DNA from 2 places in the Bacillus sp. GW823-FHT06A10 genome. Region 1 is predicted to be linked to the other one. Evidence: riboswitches for the same ligand, from Rfam matches in the RefSeq annotation. Region 1 holds a riboswitch; the other holds the start of a gene.
What was found. A riboswitch is a leader RNA that binds a small molecule or an ion and turns the genes downstream of it on or off. The one in region 1 is predicted to bind S-adenosylmethionine.
Positions count from the first base shown of each region.

Region 2: it holds a riboswitch for S-adenosylmethionine, as region 1 does, so the genes downstream of both, metK (methionine adenosyltransferase) here and AC1Q8M_RS24210 (cyclase family protein) in region 1, are expected to answer to the same signal.

Region 1 is NZ_JBXAHT010000004.1:78,600-87,003, reverse strand. It holds gene AC1Q8M_RS24220 (nucleotidyltransferase domain-containing protein) at 1-392, opposite strand, end outside; gene AC1Q8M_RS24215 (PRK06851 family protein) at 505-1,614, opposite strand; SAM riboswitch class I at 1,764-1,876, shown strand; gene AC1Q8M_RS24210 (cyclase family protein) at 1,962-2,594, shown strand; gene AC1Q8M_RS24205 (hypothetical protein) at 2,623-3,003, opposite strand; gene AC1Q8M_RS24200 (ATP-binding protein) at 3,233-4,459, opposite strand; gene AC1Q8M_RS24195 (hypothetical protein) at 4,597-5,862, opposite strand; gene AC1Q8M_RS24190 (LSm family protein) at 6,102-6,770, opposite strand; gene AC1Q8M_RS24185 (hypothetical protein) at 6,932-7,381, opposite strand; gene AC1Q8M_RS24180 (spore coat protein) at 7,402-7,911, opposite strand; gene AC1Q8M_RS24175 (helix-turn-helix domain-containing protein) at 8,147-8,386, opposite strand.
Region 2 is NZ_JBXAHT010000002.1:107,495-115,898, forward strand. It holds gene AC1Q8M_RS15310 (ATP synthase subunit I) at 1-247, shown strand, start outside; gene pckA (phosphoenolpyruvate carboxykinase (ATP)) at 607-2,193, opposite strand; SAM riboswitch class I at 2,422-2,543, shown strand; gene metK (methionine adenosyltransferase) at 2,713-3,912, shown strand; gene AC1Q8M_RS15325 (hypothetical protein) at 4,139-4,318, opposite strand; gene AC1Q8M_RS15330 (MogA/MoaB family molybdenum cofactor biosynthesis protein) at 4,555-5,064, shown strand; gene AC1Q8M_RS15335 (molybdenum cofactor guanylyltransferase) at 5,061-5,663, shown strand; gene AC1Q8M_RS15340 (glycosyltransferase family 4 protein) at 5,942-7,084, opposite strand; gene AC1Q8M_RS15345 (phosphatase PAP2 family protein) at 7,097-7,630, opposite strand; gene AC1Q8M_RS15350 (gamma carbonic anhydrase) at 7,775-8,287, opposite strand; gene AC1Q8M_RS15355 (alpha/beta hydrolase) at 8,362-8,404, shown strand, end outside.

The DNA of each region.
Region 1 (8,404 bases):
TGTAAATAATGATATATCGTTGCTTTTGGATCAAAATTCTTCTCACTCATCTGTTGAAGTAGTTCTGGAAAATTAGAGTTTTTCGAATAAAAAATTGGTGATCGAATCCACTCAAGTAAAGCAGGATTCGACTTCGCGAATAGTTGCAACGCCTTTTTAATATCCCAACCACTTATATCTAAATCATCACTAATTGGATATTCAATTACATCTCGTTTGTCATGAATTGATAAATACCATTCTACCGGATGTATATAAACAAACCTAACATCATAATCGCTATCTTTCGATGGAAAACCCCAAGCACGACTCCCTGATTCTACCGCAAATAAAATTTTCACATCATTCTCTTTTTCAATTCTTTCTAACTCCAACTCGATTTTCTCTCTCATTGCATAACACCTCCATTTTTTGATTATTTCCTTGGAAATTCGACAAATACAATACTAATTTTACTACATACCAAAAAAACTGTCAGAAATTACTGACAGCCTAATGAAACGTCTATTGTTGCTTTTCGATTACAGTAGTAGCAATTCGTTCAAACTCTTTTTGAATCTCCTCTTTATATGCATCTACTATTGAAAAATCCATAGCAGCAATATAAATTCGTTCTAATTTATCACGAACCGATTTTGCTTTCGCTAAGAAAGACATCGCCTCATTCATTTTTGCTTTATATTGAATGGAGACATCACGAATTTCCTTCGCATATTTCTCATCCGTCCCTGGCGTAACAATAAGGGCATACATATCAATAATTTCATCACCCTCGCGACTTGGAAAATATTCATGTGGTGCGGTGCTATCAAAAATTGCAAATCCTAATTCTCTTACGATAACCATATCAAGACTATTCGGGTCAAATCCGCAATGATATACTTCAACTTCAAACCCTTTTTCTTCAGCTGCCTTAGCTAACTTTTTGAGCATCGTTGATTTTCCAGAGCCTGGGCGCCCTTTTATAAAATAACGATGTGGTAACCCTTCTGTTAAATTAGGAACAAAATCAACTGCTCCTTTCGGTGTAGCAGCTCCTAAAAAACGATGTTTTACAAGCGATTGTCTCCCGCTTTTATCTGCAAATAATTTCTGGATTAGCTGATTGGTTAGTTCATTTGCTTTATTAAAATCTATATTATCAATATATATCTTCTCCCACTCATCATGTATAACCAATGCCTCTTTAAAACGTACGTAAGCAGACTGAAAAGCTTTGCTTGCTTCTGAAACAAATCTTTCAATTTCTAACTTCTGCTTTCTTAGTTTATCTGAGTCCCAAGCAATTCCTAAATTTATATACTCTTCAACAACTCCTGGCATTTTTGGCTCAATAACATGCGGCGATGTCCCATCAACAATTCCTACTTTTAATTTTGGGATAATTACACCATCAACCGATTTATTATCAGAAGAACAATGTAAAAATTCAATATCATATCCTTTTTCAATCCATTCACGACCTATTGCCTTTATTAAAGAAGATTTTCCCGTTCCTGGGCCACCCTTTAAGATAAATAATCTGTCTAATCCTTTTAAATTCTCTTCGTATAAATTGTGAAATCCCCTAGCTGTATTACCACCAGCATAATAATTTAATACATTTCCTGTCACTGCACTCACTCCTTCGCAGCATTCTATTTACATAAGCTACAATATGCGAGCAGCTTTATTTGGGTGAATACCTATTTTGTATTGCACGAAAAAAGGAAATAAATTACAATTTAACTATCGGAAAATTCCGATTTTAAAAACTGAATACTTCTTTATCAAGAGAGGCAGAGGGACCGGCCCTTTGAAGCCCAGCAACCTCAGTTTATACAAACTGAATAGGTGCTAATTCCTGCAAAATGCATTGCATTTTGGAAGATAAAACTCAACTAGCATGTAAAGCTCATCTTTCTTGATACTGAAGGATGAGCTTTTTATTATTTGAAAAACATATATTGGAGGTATGTAAAATGAAAGTAATTGATCTATCGCAAACATTTGAAAATAATATGTCTCAATTTCCTGGAACACCTAAAATACAACTAGAAGCTGTTACAAGTGTTGAAGAATCAGGCTATCAAGTTACAGATTTTCATTCTGTCGTTCATGTTGGCACGCATTGTGATGCTCCTGCGCATTTTATTTCAGGCGCAACGACCATCGATCAATTACCGCTGGATCAATTTGTAGGTGAAGCTGTTCTTATAGATGTAACACATATTCAAGAGCGAAAATTACCTAAGGCAGTATTGCATAATACTGACATAAAAGAAGGTGATATTGTTATTTTTCATTCTAATCTATCCACAAAATGGAATACAGAGGCTTATGAGAAGGAAGCATTTTATCTTTCTGAAGAATTAGCTAAAGAACTAGTGCGATTAAAAGTAAAATCTATCGGTTTAGATTTCATTTCTCCTGATGAAGTCACAACAGAAACATCACCGATTCATCACATATTACTAGGGAATAATATTTACTTAATTGAAAACTTAACAAATCTAGATGCTATCGAAACAAAACGTTTCTTTTTCTCAGCAGCACCTTTAAAAATTAAAAATAGTGACGGTGCTTTCGCAAGAGCATTTGCTGTTATTTTTTAAACACAGCCTATAAAAAAAGCAAAGGCCACTATTGGTCTTTGCTTCTATATTTTCTATTTAAATTAAGAAAGAATTGTTCCACACGAGGACGCACCCAAGCTAAACAATCTATCTCTTTCTTCTTTGTGCAAGCTATCTCTTCTCCATCTACCATTTCAACAAGTTCTAGTTCTAACAGTTGCCTCGTGAATGCTAACATATTCACTTCTTCGGATGGATACTCTTCTTTTAATTTCTCCTCAATTTCTCCCAATAAAAAACCGTCACGCATCATTGCCAATGCATCAATCCAAAGTGGCGGCATTTCATATTTTTCTCCTGTAATTGTATCTTTTACAATATAATTCTTTTGCTCTTTTCGAAATTGAATCGTGTGTAAACATACAGTCGAATTTAATGTTAATTCCATCATACCACCTCTTTCATAATATCTGCATAGAAAAAAGGATGCGCGTGCACCCCTTCTTATCTTTTCATAACACTACTGAACCGTTACATGAGCAATCAATCTCATGTCGATATTTTCCTCCATTATAAACGAAGTATTTTATAAAAAAAACCCTTCTTGAAACATTTTATAAAATGTTTATATTTACACAACAAGAACACTTTTCTGAAAAATCTTTTCTCCCAATACATTAAACGGTCGGCAGAAAAATTTCTACTTTCGTTCCTACTCCTAGACTACTTTGGATCGTGATACTCCCTTGATGTTCCTTAATAATTTTATATGTAATCATTAACCCAAGTCCTGTGCCAGTCTCCTTTGTTGTGTAAAACGCCTTGCCGATTTTTTCTAACTTCTCATTCTCTATACCAAATCCTTGGTCTTCAACAGAAATACACAAATGTCCTTGCGTTTTTTGATATGCACGAATATGAATTTCTCCACCCTCTGGCATTGATTCTATTCCATTTTTAATGATATTTAATAACACTTGTTTTAATTGCTTGTCATCACCGTTTATAGCCGGTAAATTCCCATCTACTTGTAAATGACATTTAACTCTATATTGCGTTGCATAACTTTCCATTAGATGCACAACATATAGAAGGATGTCTCGTATATTACACCTTTCATAATTTGTTGGCTTTGGTTTTCCTAACAACATCAATTCACTAACAAATCCATTAACCCTTTCAATTTCTTGTAGCATAATGTCGTAGCTCATCGTATCAGTTGGATTTCTTTCTTTTTGCATTTGCGTAAACCCTTTTAACGCTGTTAGCGGATTTCGAATTTCATGGGCAATTGTTGTAGACATAGTCCCAATCACAGCTAAATTTTCCGTCTCTTTCATATTGTTCATCATTTCAACCACTGTTCTTACATAAGATTGAAATCGTTTTAATAAAGAATGTGAAATAATGAAATAGAATATACATAAAACAAGTGGAATTACCACTTTTAAATCTTGTAATAGCAATGTGAAAAATACGTACTTTCCAATTACACTAAAGGACACTAAATAAAAGTATTTTCTATTCACGAAAACTGGGGCAAATAAAATTAATAACATTTCTACCATACTACCATGTTCAAAAGGTCTATCCGTTCGCAAATAAATCATTAAATTATTCACAAGATTGATAAACATGTACCCAAATAAAAATAAATATTTTACAGAATATACATACCCTCTTTTTTGAAGATATATAGAAATAGGAAATAATGCTATTACAAATATAGGCACACCTATCCCAAGACTACCTTCTGGCCAACCTACCGCTGTTCCACTAATATTCATAGCAGGATATACAAAATAATATATAGCGTCATATAAAAAGAATATAATATAAAATAATAATATAAATACCTTTAAGGCTCTTCTTTCTTCATAAATCAAGCTCTTGTATTTATTCATATAAAAACTCCCCTTGATCGATACAAAAAACTTTCATTGTTATCTCCTTAAAGTATAAGTATGAAATTGCTTTCAGGGCAATATTTAACCTTATAATAATGAAAGGAAGGAGATCTCTCCTTCCTTTTGGTAACAACTTACATCCATCTTACCCTGTCATGTAACAATCCATCCGTAAAATTATTATGCCCTATTACAAAATCCTTCATATATAAATTTAAATACTCACCGTACTTACTTTCTGTATTTAATAACAACTCCTCAACATAATAAGCACCTTGTTCAAATTGATCTAAAAGTAAACTGGACAAGCCCGCATAAATCCCGCACCCTACTTGAAAATACGTTGCATTCGTTTTATATTTACGAAAAACTTGGCTACTATTCATCACATTATACATATATGTCTCACTATTTTCATAAACGAGTAACACACCGACCAAGTCCTCTCCAGCAACCTCTTCTTCCGCTGGATTAAACACTTTACGATTCCAGTTCCATAAATCTTCTACTTGATCTAAGTTCTGTCTAATTATATTTGTTGTATACTCATTAATTCGGTAAAGAAAACCAACTTCCATATTAAAGTTTTTCCCTAAAATTAATACTTCCTCATGTGGCATTAAACAACCATAGAATTCTTTTTCTCCTAACTTCACTTTATACTCTGAAGCATATACATCTTCATAAAAGTAAAGAGGACGATGATGACTCATATACATCGGATAACTCCAGATTGCTTCATCTAAAAATCGCTCTACTGCCCATGAAGCATAAAGTGTATGTGGCTTTATAAGTGCTGTATCATTCAAAAACGATGTGTCATGTTCTACAATATAACATGCTCTTGGCCTTTCACTTGGTCGTTCCTTCATAAGCTCAACAACCATCCATTGAACAACACCTGGATTCATACCTGAACCTATAATCGCTTTTGTATTTGTAAATTTCTCTTTCTCCTTCTCAAACCTTGTATATCTTTCCGTAAGCTGAAAGCCGATTAAGCTATCGTCCTGATCTACTGCCTCATTTTCCAAGGCTGAGTTAATATAACAAATTCCTAGTTCATTACAGCAGCTTAATACTCTAATTGTATCTGCCCCTGAAACATCAATCACAACACTCGTTCTTTTTTCTTTTAAATGTTGTTTAAATTCCACTACATTTTGAAGGTTTATTTCATATAAATATAATTGACTTTTCAAATTCGAAAACAACTCATCATAATAAGTCCTATCTTTTTGTTTTATATCCACCAAATGAAATTTGGCATTCTTTAATACTTCATAAATTGGATCTTTTTCATTTGCTATCGCTTGATTTAAAATTGCTAAAACTGCTTTTGCTGCTCCACCAGCACTACCAAGCAATGTAATTGATAACGAATTCGGAAACTGCTCCACAAACAAAACCCCTTTAATAAATTAGTTGAGCAGCTCCTCCTCAAAAAATAAATTGAATACATAAAAAGATAGCTCGTACACAATTTTTATAAGTTAGTGTAAAGTTACCTTTTAAAAAATCACACTATACTATGTTTATATTCAATTCATTTTTCCCCTCATCTTCAAATTAAACTAAAACAAATAGGCTCGACCTTTTCTTCTGCATATAAAAGAAAAAGTCAGCCCTTCCAACTAATCTACGGACAATGGACGGATTTTACATGTTGAATATTCACATACATTTTTGCATCACGTGCTTTTGATATTTCAATATGACCTTCATCAATTTTCGCCATTTTTCCAATTTTATTGGACTCCTCACCTAAATCAAACACCATAATTTTCCCAGTCATTTTAATAAGCTGTTCTTCAAATGTTCTAGCTAATGTAATATTTAACGGATTTACGGGGAGTTCATTTTTATTGAGGGCATACGGTACTTGGTTTTCTTTATACGGAATTAACCATTTTAAATGCTTTAAAGATATATATACCGTTTTATAAACCGGACTATAAAAAACAATATAGTCGTTCATCACACTTGTAACATAACCATGTATTGGAGCATTTCCTGCTACATAAACTTCTGTAAAAATCCCTTTAGAAGTACTTAATACTTTTCTCAAAGAAATTGAAGGGGATTCCCTCTTAATTACAGAATCAACATCTGGTTTTAGTATGTCTTCGTCATGTGGTCTTAAAAATTTATAGTATTGTACATGATATAAAGATATATATACATAGTCTTGTCCATTGTAAAGAACAATAATGTCATTTCCTACGTCTATTAATATACCTTTAAACCTTTTTTCACCGATTAATTTAACATATATATTTTCCCCAATACTTTTGTTTAACTCATTCATCTATATCCTCCTTCCTATGAATTTCAGCTTTCCTATCTTCCTTTTCAAAAAAATAATCAGGGCAATGTTCTGTCTTAATAGTAAGTAATTCCTTTTCATACTATCGAAATAAGAAATTGTTCTTCTCTTTCCCTCATAATGCCCCTCTTATTTATTAAACATTATTCATCTTCATTCTTTTTACATTTCACTACTTGACTCACACTCTTAATATGATAATTAATGATATAAATAACTTCATCACCGTTTACTAGCGTAATACATTCTTCATGCACTTCACTTAATAGGCCTTCTACACACTCTGGGCCGCCACGGTTAATCTTTACCCACTTATACTTCAAGTCACGTAATACATCGACGAAAGTATCATCATCAGAGCAGAAACATGAAACATAGCCATCGCCACATTTACTTTCTTTCACTTTCTTAACTAGACTCTTCACATGTTTCAATTGGTAATATACTAATTCACCAAGAGGAAGTTGTAATGTAAGGTAATCTCTTCCTAACGATACAAGTACCCCCACTCGACTCTCTGGTCCACGAAGATTTACTTTTACAGTCTCACCGACTAAGCCTTTAATTTGTTCACAGCATAATATACTTTCCAAATTTGTATCCTCCTTTCTTATTATCTTCCTCTTCTTGACTGTCTTTGTGCGCGAGCTCGACCTGAATCATTACTTTCACTTTCGCTTTCACTTTCGCTTTCTTCGCTCTCTCTACAAGGTACTGTTACACTCTTAATATGAGATACTGCAACTAATATAACTTCTTCTTTTATAATTAGTGTCACAAATTCACAAGAAACATCTTGTAAAATACCTTCAACTTTCTCTGGGCCACCACGATTAATTTTCACCCAGCAATATTTGAAGCTTTGAAGTAACTTTTCAAAGTCATCTTCACATTCACATTCCAACCATCTGCAATCATCTGCTTTACAATCTTTCGCATTTTTTGTAATACTTTTCAGATGACGAATCTGATAGTAATAGAGCTCTCCTTTTTCATTCTTTAATACAAAGTAATCCGAACATACAGCGACTATTGTCCCTTTTTGAGATTCTGGACCACCCCTGTTTACTCTCACAAAAGATCCAATTAAGTCTTTCAGAAAATCACAATGAAATAAACTCACGAGAAAACCCCTTCCATTAATTTATAAGCTTTTGCACTGATAGTATATGTATCTGTACAGGTTACGTTCTCTATGTTTGTCCTAGCTAGAAAAAAATATGCTTTTAACATGGTAGACTACTACCTATCAAAATTTGAAGAAAGGCTAAGAACTCCTTATGTTTTTGATATCTTCAAACAAAAAATCCCTTATGAATATACATTTCTGCATATCTTCATAAGGGATTTTCCATAGTTTAATCTTCGTCTTTAACATCCATATCTTCTGGAATTGGTTCGTTCAATATTTCTTCCACTAATTGCTTATATTTCTCCATTTGTTCTAAATGTGTATTAAATTGTTCTTTATTTACTAAATATTGCTCTCCATCGAATAGCGCACGAATTTTCTTTTGCTGAATTAACTCTTCAATATACGATTTTGGTAAATTCAAATACTCCGCAGTCTCTTCTATTGTTATATACAATGCCTTCATTCCTTTATTATTTTTTCA
Region 2 (8,404 bases), on a different contig from region 1:
CGTTTGGCTTCTAGGGAGAAGAATTGAGAAGCTTGGAGATAGTATTGTAAAGAAGACGAAAGCACCGACACTCGGTATGTTTAACCGTTTTGCAGCTGCCATTTTGGGTGCTATTATTATGTACGAAATTGAGCACCACATGGTTATGTGGGCATTTGCAGTAGGGATTATGGGTGGTTATTTCTTAATCGTTGTGAATTTAGGATACTATAGCATGAAAGATGAGAAAGAACTAACAAAGAGCTAAAAGAGATAAAAAGATAAAAGACTTCTTTTTAGATGGAATAGATGATCCAGCCACAAATAGAAGCGGTCAGGGCCTTTTTTAACCCCATACGATGTGAAACTCGAGAGATGTAGCGAGTAGTGATATAATGTATATATTCGAAGCTGTAATTTTATAATCTAGGTCACAGATGAAGAGATTAGCATTTCACTTTATATAAGATATAGAAAGAAGCTTACGTTTTCACGTAAGCTTCTTTTTTATGTAAGTGTGTGTAACCGTTAAGCCGCATTGGGTTTTGTCGGTGAGTACGCGAAACTTTACGGTTACACGACACTTATTCATATGAGTAAAGGGTTATTCCAACAGAAAGTTTTAATTTAAGCGATTGGACCGCCTAAGTTAATGATATCTTCAGAAACGCTTTCGAACTTTTTGAAGTTCTCTTTGAATTCATTTGCAAGCTCGATTGCTTTTGCTTTGTAAGCAGCTTTATCAGCCCAAGTTTGTTCAGGCATTAACACTTCGTCAGGTACACCTGGTACGTGAAGTGGAACTTCAAGACCGAAGATGTCATGTTTAGCTGTTTCAGTTTTTGCAAGTTCGCCGCTTAATGCTGCTTGAATCATTGCACGAGTATAACCTAAGTTCATACGTTTACCAACTCCGTACTCGCCGCCAGTCCAGCCAGTGTTTACTAGGAATACTTTCGCATCGTGTTTCTCGATTTTTTCACCAAGCATTTCAGCGTAGCGAGATGCATCAAGTGGTAAGAATGGTGAACCGAAGCAAGTTGAGAATGTAGCTTGCGGAGATGTAACGCCGCGCTCTGTTCCTGCTAGTTTACTAGTGTAACCACTTAAGAAATGATACATAGCTTGCTCTTTTGATAACTTACTGATTGGAGGCAATACGCCAGATGCATCAGCAGTTAAGAAAATAATTGTATTTGGGTGTCCAGCAACACTTGGCAGTACGATATTGTCGATCGCATGCATAGGGTATGCAGCACGAGTATTTTCTGTTAAAGTAGTATCGTTGTAGTCGGCGATACGCGTTTGGTCATTAATGATAACGTTTTCTAAAACAGATCCAAATTTGATTGCATCGAAAATTTGTGGTTCTTTCTCGTGAGAAAGGTTTACACATTTTGCATAGCAACCGCCTTCAATATTGAATACACCGTTATCAGACCAACCGTGCTCATCATCACCGATTAATTTACGGTTTGGATCAGCAGATAATGTTGTTTTACCTGTTCCAGATAAACCGAAGAATAGTGCTACGTCGCCTTCTTCACCTACGTTTGCAGAGCAATGCATAGAAAGGATATCTTGTTCAGGTAATAAGAAGTTCATAATAGAGAAGATTGATTTTTTCATTTCTCCAGCGTATTCTGTACCACCAATTAGTACGATACGTTTTTCGAATGAAACCATAATGAATGCTTCAGAGTTTGTACCGTCAACAGCTGGATCAGCTTTGAAATTCGGTGCAGAAACAATTGTGAACTCTGATTCATGAGTTGTTAATTCTTCTTCAGTTGGACGAATGAATAATTGATGTACAAATAAATTGTGCCATGCATATTCGTTAATAACTTGAATTGGTAGGCGGTAATTGCGGTCAGCGCCTGCAAATCCTTTGAAGACGAATAACTCTTCTTTTTCTTTTAAGTATTCTAAAACTTTAGTATATAATTTATTAAAATGTTCTTCAGAAATCGGTTGGTTCACAGCTCCCCAAGCAATTTTGTCAGCAACCGATGCTTCTTTCACAATAAATTTATCTTTAGGAGAACGTCCTGTATATTTTCCAGTTGAAGCAGAAACGGCACCAGTCGAAGTTAATTTCCCTTCATTTCGCATTAATACTTTTTCCACTAATTGCGGAACACTTAGTTGAATCTGTGCATTGCTTCCGTTCAATAATTCGTGTAAACCAATTTGGACATTCACAGTACTCATATTTATATACCATCCTTTTCATTTAATGAAATATTTCTCGTAATCCCCAACAAGAGTATAACACAATTATATAAATAATGTATACTATTTATTTCTTTTTGTTTGTGTGAATGTATTATTTCCCTATTAATATTTCATTTCAGGCGTATTGAGAAAAACTTTCAGGAAAATGTGAATATTAATTGACAAATGAATATCATTTCTTTAGTATAGGTTGGGACGGATACTCTCTTATCCCGAGCTGGCGGAGGGACAGGCCCGATGAAGCCCAGCAACCTCACTTGTATTGATAAATGCAGGTGAATAGGTGCTAAAACCTGTGCGAGGCTACAGGTCTCGAACGATAAGAGCGAAGGGCAAAAAGCAGTATGCAAGTAGCAAATTAAACCTTTCCTCTATGTAAAGTAGGAAAGGTTTTTCTGTATGCTTGTGTGGGAGAATAAATGTATGTCGCAGTTTGTGGCAAATTAAGGATGAGTTCCGTACAATATATACAATTACTGTAGGGAGGTTTACCACATGACAAAAAAACGTCATCTGTTCACATCTGAGTCTGTAACTGAAGGACATCCAGATAAAATTTGTGACCAAATTTCTGATTCAATTTTAGATGCGATCTTATCAAAAGACGCAAATGCACGTGTAGCTTGTGAAACAACTGTAACAACTGGTTTAGTATTGGTAGCGGGGGAAATTACGACTTCTACTTACGTAGATATTCCAAAAATCGTTCGTGAAACAATTCAAGGCATTGGTTACACACGCGCAAAATACGGATTCGATGCAGAAACTTGTGCTGTTTTAACATCTATCGATGAGCAGTCTGCTGACATCGCTATGGGTGTTGACCAAGCGCTAGAAGCACGCGAAGGTCAAATGACTGACGCTGAGATTGAGGCAATTGGTGCAGGAGACCAAGGTTTAATGTTTGGTTTCGCATGTAATGAAACACAAGAGTTAATGCCACTTCCAATCTCGCTTGCTCACAAATTAGCTCGCCGTTTAACTGAAGTACGTAAAGATGATACATTATCATACTTACGTCCAGATGGAAAAACGCAAGTTACAGTTGAGTATGATGAAAATGGTAAACCAGTACGTGTTGATACTATCGTAATTTCTACACAACATCACCCAGATGTTACATGGGAAGAAATCGATCGCGACTTAAAAGAGCACGTAATTAAAGCTGTAGTACCAGCAGAATTAATGGATGGAGAAACGAAATTCTTCATTAATCCAACTGGCCGCTTCGTAATTGGTGGACCACAAGGTGATGCTGGTTTAACAGGACGTAAAATCATCGTTGATACTTACGGTGGATACGCTCGCCATGGCGGCGGTGCATTCTCTGGTAAAGATGCAACAAAAGTTGACCGTTCTGCAGCATATGCAGCTCGTTATGTTGCGAAAAACATCGTAGCAGCTGGTCTTGCTGACAAAGCAGAAGTACAACTTGCATACGCAATCGGTGTAGCACAACCAGTATCAATTTCAGTTGATACATTCGGCACAGGTAAAGTATCTGAAGACGTACTAGTAGAACTAGTTCGTAACAACTTCGATCTTCGCCCAGCTGGTATTATTAAAATGCTAGACTTACGTCGCCCAATTTACAAACAAACAGCAGCTTACGGCCACTTCGGACGTACTGATGTAGATCTTTCATGGGAACGTACAGACAAAGCTGCAGCTTTAAAAGAGCAAGCTGGTCTATAATATATGAAAAAAAGCTTTGCGCGGTGAGCGCAAAGCTTTTTTTATTTCGTTTTACTTACAATTTGAATGCATGATTTGCAATATACTTCGCCTTCTAGCTCAATATACTTTTTCGTATTAGTCATGCCACTTGCTGGAAAAGGCATATGAATCCATGCCTTTTCATACGTTTGTATTTCCTTTTACATGATTTACAAAGGGTGGATTTCTTCTGGAAGATATGCAATCAACCTTTCATTTGACGTGCTTTACCTGCGCAAAAGGCACTGTTTAGTAAAAATAGTGTCGCGAATATAATGCTTACTAATGTAGCGTATGGAATTGCACCTTTTAAGGAAAAGCCGACAGTGATTGAAGCGATGAATAAGAGGATGAATGTTGTTGTTAATTTTTTATAAAGTTCCATACTATGTAGACCTCCAATTTATTTTTTAGTACAAGTTTTAAAATTGAATTCTATTATGTAGAAAATATAAAGAGTAACTAAAGATATGTAGTCTAGGAGTATAAGAAAGTGCAGTTTCCTTTTTGTGGGTTAGTATACTTATATTGTATCATGGCGCATGATTGGCTTCATACATAATTGTGTAAAGATATGTATGATAAAATGAAGAAAAGTCTTTAAGAAAGGAAAGATAAAAAATGAGTGTAACTGAACATAAAAAACAAGCTCCAAAAGAAGTGCGTTGCAAGATTGTTACGATTTCCGATACACGTACGGAAGAAACGGATAAGAGCGGACAACTATTACATGAATTGTTAAAAGAAGCGGGCCATACAGTAACCTCTTATGAAATTGTAAAAGATGATAAAGAAAGTATTCAGCAAGCAGTGTTAGCTGGTTATCATAAGGAAGATGTAGATGTTGTATTAACAAATGGCGGTACTGGTATTACGAAGCGTGATGTAACAATTGAAGCAGTGTCAGCTCTATTAGATAAAGAGATTGTCGGGTTTGGTGAGTTGTTCCGCATGATTAGTTATTTAGAAGATATCGGGAGCAGCGCAATGTTAAGTAGAGCGATTGGGGGTACAATTGGGCGCAAAGTAGTTTTCTCGATGCCAGGATCGAGCGGGGCGGTTCGCCTTGCGATGAATAAATTAATTTTACCGGAATTAGGCCATATTACATTTGAGCTACATCGCCAATGAGTAGGTGGGCTGGAATTGTATTAGCGGGCGGTATGTCGAGTAGATTTGGTGAGCCGAAAGCGTTAGCGAGCTGGCAAGGTAGTACTTTTATTGAGCATATTTTGAAAGAGATGACAAGTGCGCTCCAAGAAGTTGTAGTCATTAGTCATTCTGATATAAAAGAGCGAGTAGAGCAATTCGTACAAGTTCCTGTTATAGAAGATATCCCGCACTATAAAGGGAATGGACCGCTGGCCGGTATTGTATCCGGAATGGAATACATAGAAGCAGATTGGTATGCTATTATGCCTTGCGATGCGCCAAATGTTTCGCATGAATGGTTTACCATTTTACTGGAGCAAACGAGCAATGAATATGATGCAGTTGTACCTATTATTAATGGAAGAAAACAGCCGCTACTTGCAGCGTATCATAACCGTGTGAAAGAAAAGATTTATGCTTTACTTCAGGAAGAGAAAAGAAGTATGGGGCAGCTTTTATCACAATGTAATGTGAAGTATGTTGCTGGAGAAGATGTACAAGCGAATACAGATTGGTTTATAAATGTAAATACAAAAGAAGAATATGTGCAGGCTCAAAAAAACCTTTCAAATGAATGAAAGGTTTTTTGATATACAGAATTGGGGAACAATTGCTGTATAAAGGTATGTGAGTAAGTTGATTTTAAGGGGAATTCTTAAAATCATTATACAGCAAAAACACTGTATAACCATATATTAATTTTTATGGGTTTTTATTACAAGTCTGTTTAGTTATGTTTATTTTTGCTATAATGAATATGGAAATAAATGATATTTCACCTTATGTATCATTCATTCAACTAAAATTTACAAGTGTGTAATAAACTCCCTTCGTTTTTTGAAGGGAGTTTTTCTGTTCAAGCAAGTAACTCTGATGCGGTATGCTGAAGGACTTCTTCATACTGGTTAAGTAAGCCGCGAAAGATCTCATCCCAGCTTTTTGATTTTGCAAAAGATGAAGCTGCTATTCCCATCTGCTCAAGTTTTTCTTCATTTTGCAATAAAGAATAAATGGATGATAGAAATGCATCCTCATTTTTAGGGGGACAAAGAATTCCCGTTTTTCCATCTGTAATAATATTTTTAACCCCGCCACTATTTGCACCAATGACAGGTGTGCCACATGCGAGTGATTCAAGTACGACATTTCCGAATGTTTCAGTAGCTGATGGAAATACCATTATGTTAGAACAAGCATATGCTTCAGCTAAATCTGCACTTTGTAAATAGCCAGTAAAAGTGACATTTGTTTGTGGAACAGCTTCACGCAAATTTGTTGCTAGAGGTCCGTCTCCTGCGATGAGCCAATGAATGTCGTTTCGAGTATGCGATGTTTTAACGATAAGGTTTTGCAACGTATCAATATCTTTTTCAGGAGCAATTCGTCCTACATAGGAAAGAACGTACTTCGCTGTAATATTATATTTTTTTCGGAATAGGTCTGTATTGTAAGCTGGATGAAAGAGTGTGCAATCTACACCACGTCCCCAAATGGAGAGGGCCTGAAAGCCTTTATTTTTTAATTGATGTAATGTTTCAGGGGAGGGAACGAAATTTTTTTGCATATGACTATGAAACCATTTTAAATAGTTCCAAAGCATATTGGAGAGAAATTCAATTTTGTAATAGCGTAAATACGCATCGAAATCAGTATGATAAGAACCGACAACTGGGATGTTTAACTTTTTGGCGTAATACAGTCCACAAAGTCCCATGTTGAAAGGTGTGGCAATGTGAATAATGTCAGGTTTAAAGGAATGAAGTTCCCGTTTAATACGCGGAGTAGGAAAAGAAAAGCGACATTCTGGATATAATATTGTTAACGGGATACTTCTCATCTTGTTCACATTAGCCACGAAATTATCTTCAGCTGTATGTTGAGGGGCGAAAACAGAATAGGCGATCTGTTCTTTTTGAAAGTAACTTGTTAATCGTTCTAACGTTTTCGCAACCCCGTTAACTTGTGGCGTAAAAGTATCGGTAAAAATGGCGACTCTCATCATATCACTCCTTTATGTGAAAAGTGGGATGAATTGATAAAAAGAGATGATGCCAGAGCAAGTGCCAAGGCACATGCCGACGAATACATCTGACGGATAGTGAAGCCCTAAATAAATACGAGAAATACCGACGCATAATGCTAACGGTAATAGGAAAGCAAGTAAGCTTGGATTATAGCAAATAAATGGAATGAAGACAGAGAAAACGGCTGTTGTATGACCAGACGGGAAAGAGTGGTCTTTTAATGGATGGACTGGATATTTCGCATCCTGAATTGTTAAATACGGACGTTTTCGTGGATACCACCTTTTTAATATTTGTACAGGAATATGGCTAATTGCTAAAGAAATAGCAGCAGCGATTGCCGCTTGGTGTAAAGTCCCTTTTGCAAAAATTAAAAAGAAAAGTGTAAGTGCAATGGAGAAAGTAGCACCACCGATATGGGTTATATTGCTGAAAAAGATATTTAATGTTTTTTGATCAAAGTAGCGATTAATTCCTTTAAAAATGTAACATTCTATTTTATATAATCCACTGACCTTCATGAAAATTCTCCTCCCTCGTTTACATATATATGGAGATATTAGCTTTTATTTTAATAAGATTTTGTTGAGGGAGTAATAATGTTTTGTAAAGAAAAAGTTAGTTTTTATATAAAAAAAGCTGCCAGTATTATGGCAGCAGTAAAATCATTTTTGTAGTGATTTATAATATTGACCTTTTTCAACATACTGCGTACGAATACGCTCCATATCTTTACGGTCTTCTTCTGTTAATTCACGAATGACTTTCGCGGGACGACCGAAAGCTAACGTGTTTGGTGGAATTTTCTTTCCTTGTGAAACGAGGCTTCCAGCGCCGATAAAAGCTCCTTCACCAATTTCAGCACCATCTAATATAATGGATCCCATTCCAATTAAAGCATCCTTTTTAATATGACAGCTATGTAAAATAACTTGATGCCCAACTGTAACATCATCTTCTAAAATAAGAGGATATTGAGGGCTTTGGTGGAGTGTACATTGGTCTTGTACATTTACTCGGTCTCCAATGATTGTTGGTGACACATCACCACGGATGACCGTATTAAACCAAATACTTGATTCCTCGCCAACGGAAACGTCGCCTGTAATCGTAACATAGTCAGCGATAAAAGCACTACTCGCAATTTTCGGTTTTTTTTCTTTGTAAGGATATATCATGTAAAGTCTTCCTTTCCTAGAGACTAGTTTTAGTGTATCAAATTATGAGAAAGAGTGAAATGGAGGAGGTCCGTATGTGGAATTATGAAGCAGAGGAAGCGAAAGCTGTCATTGTTA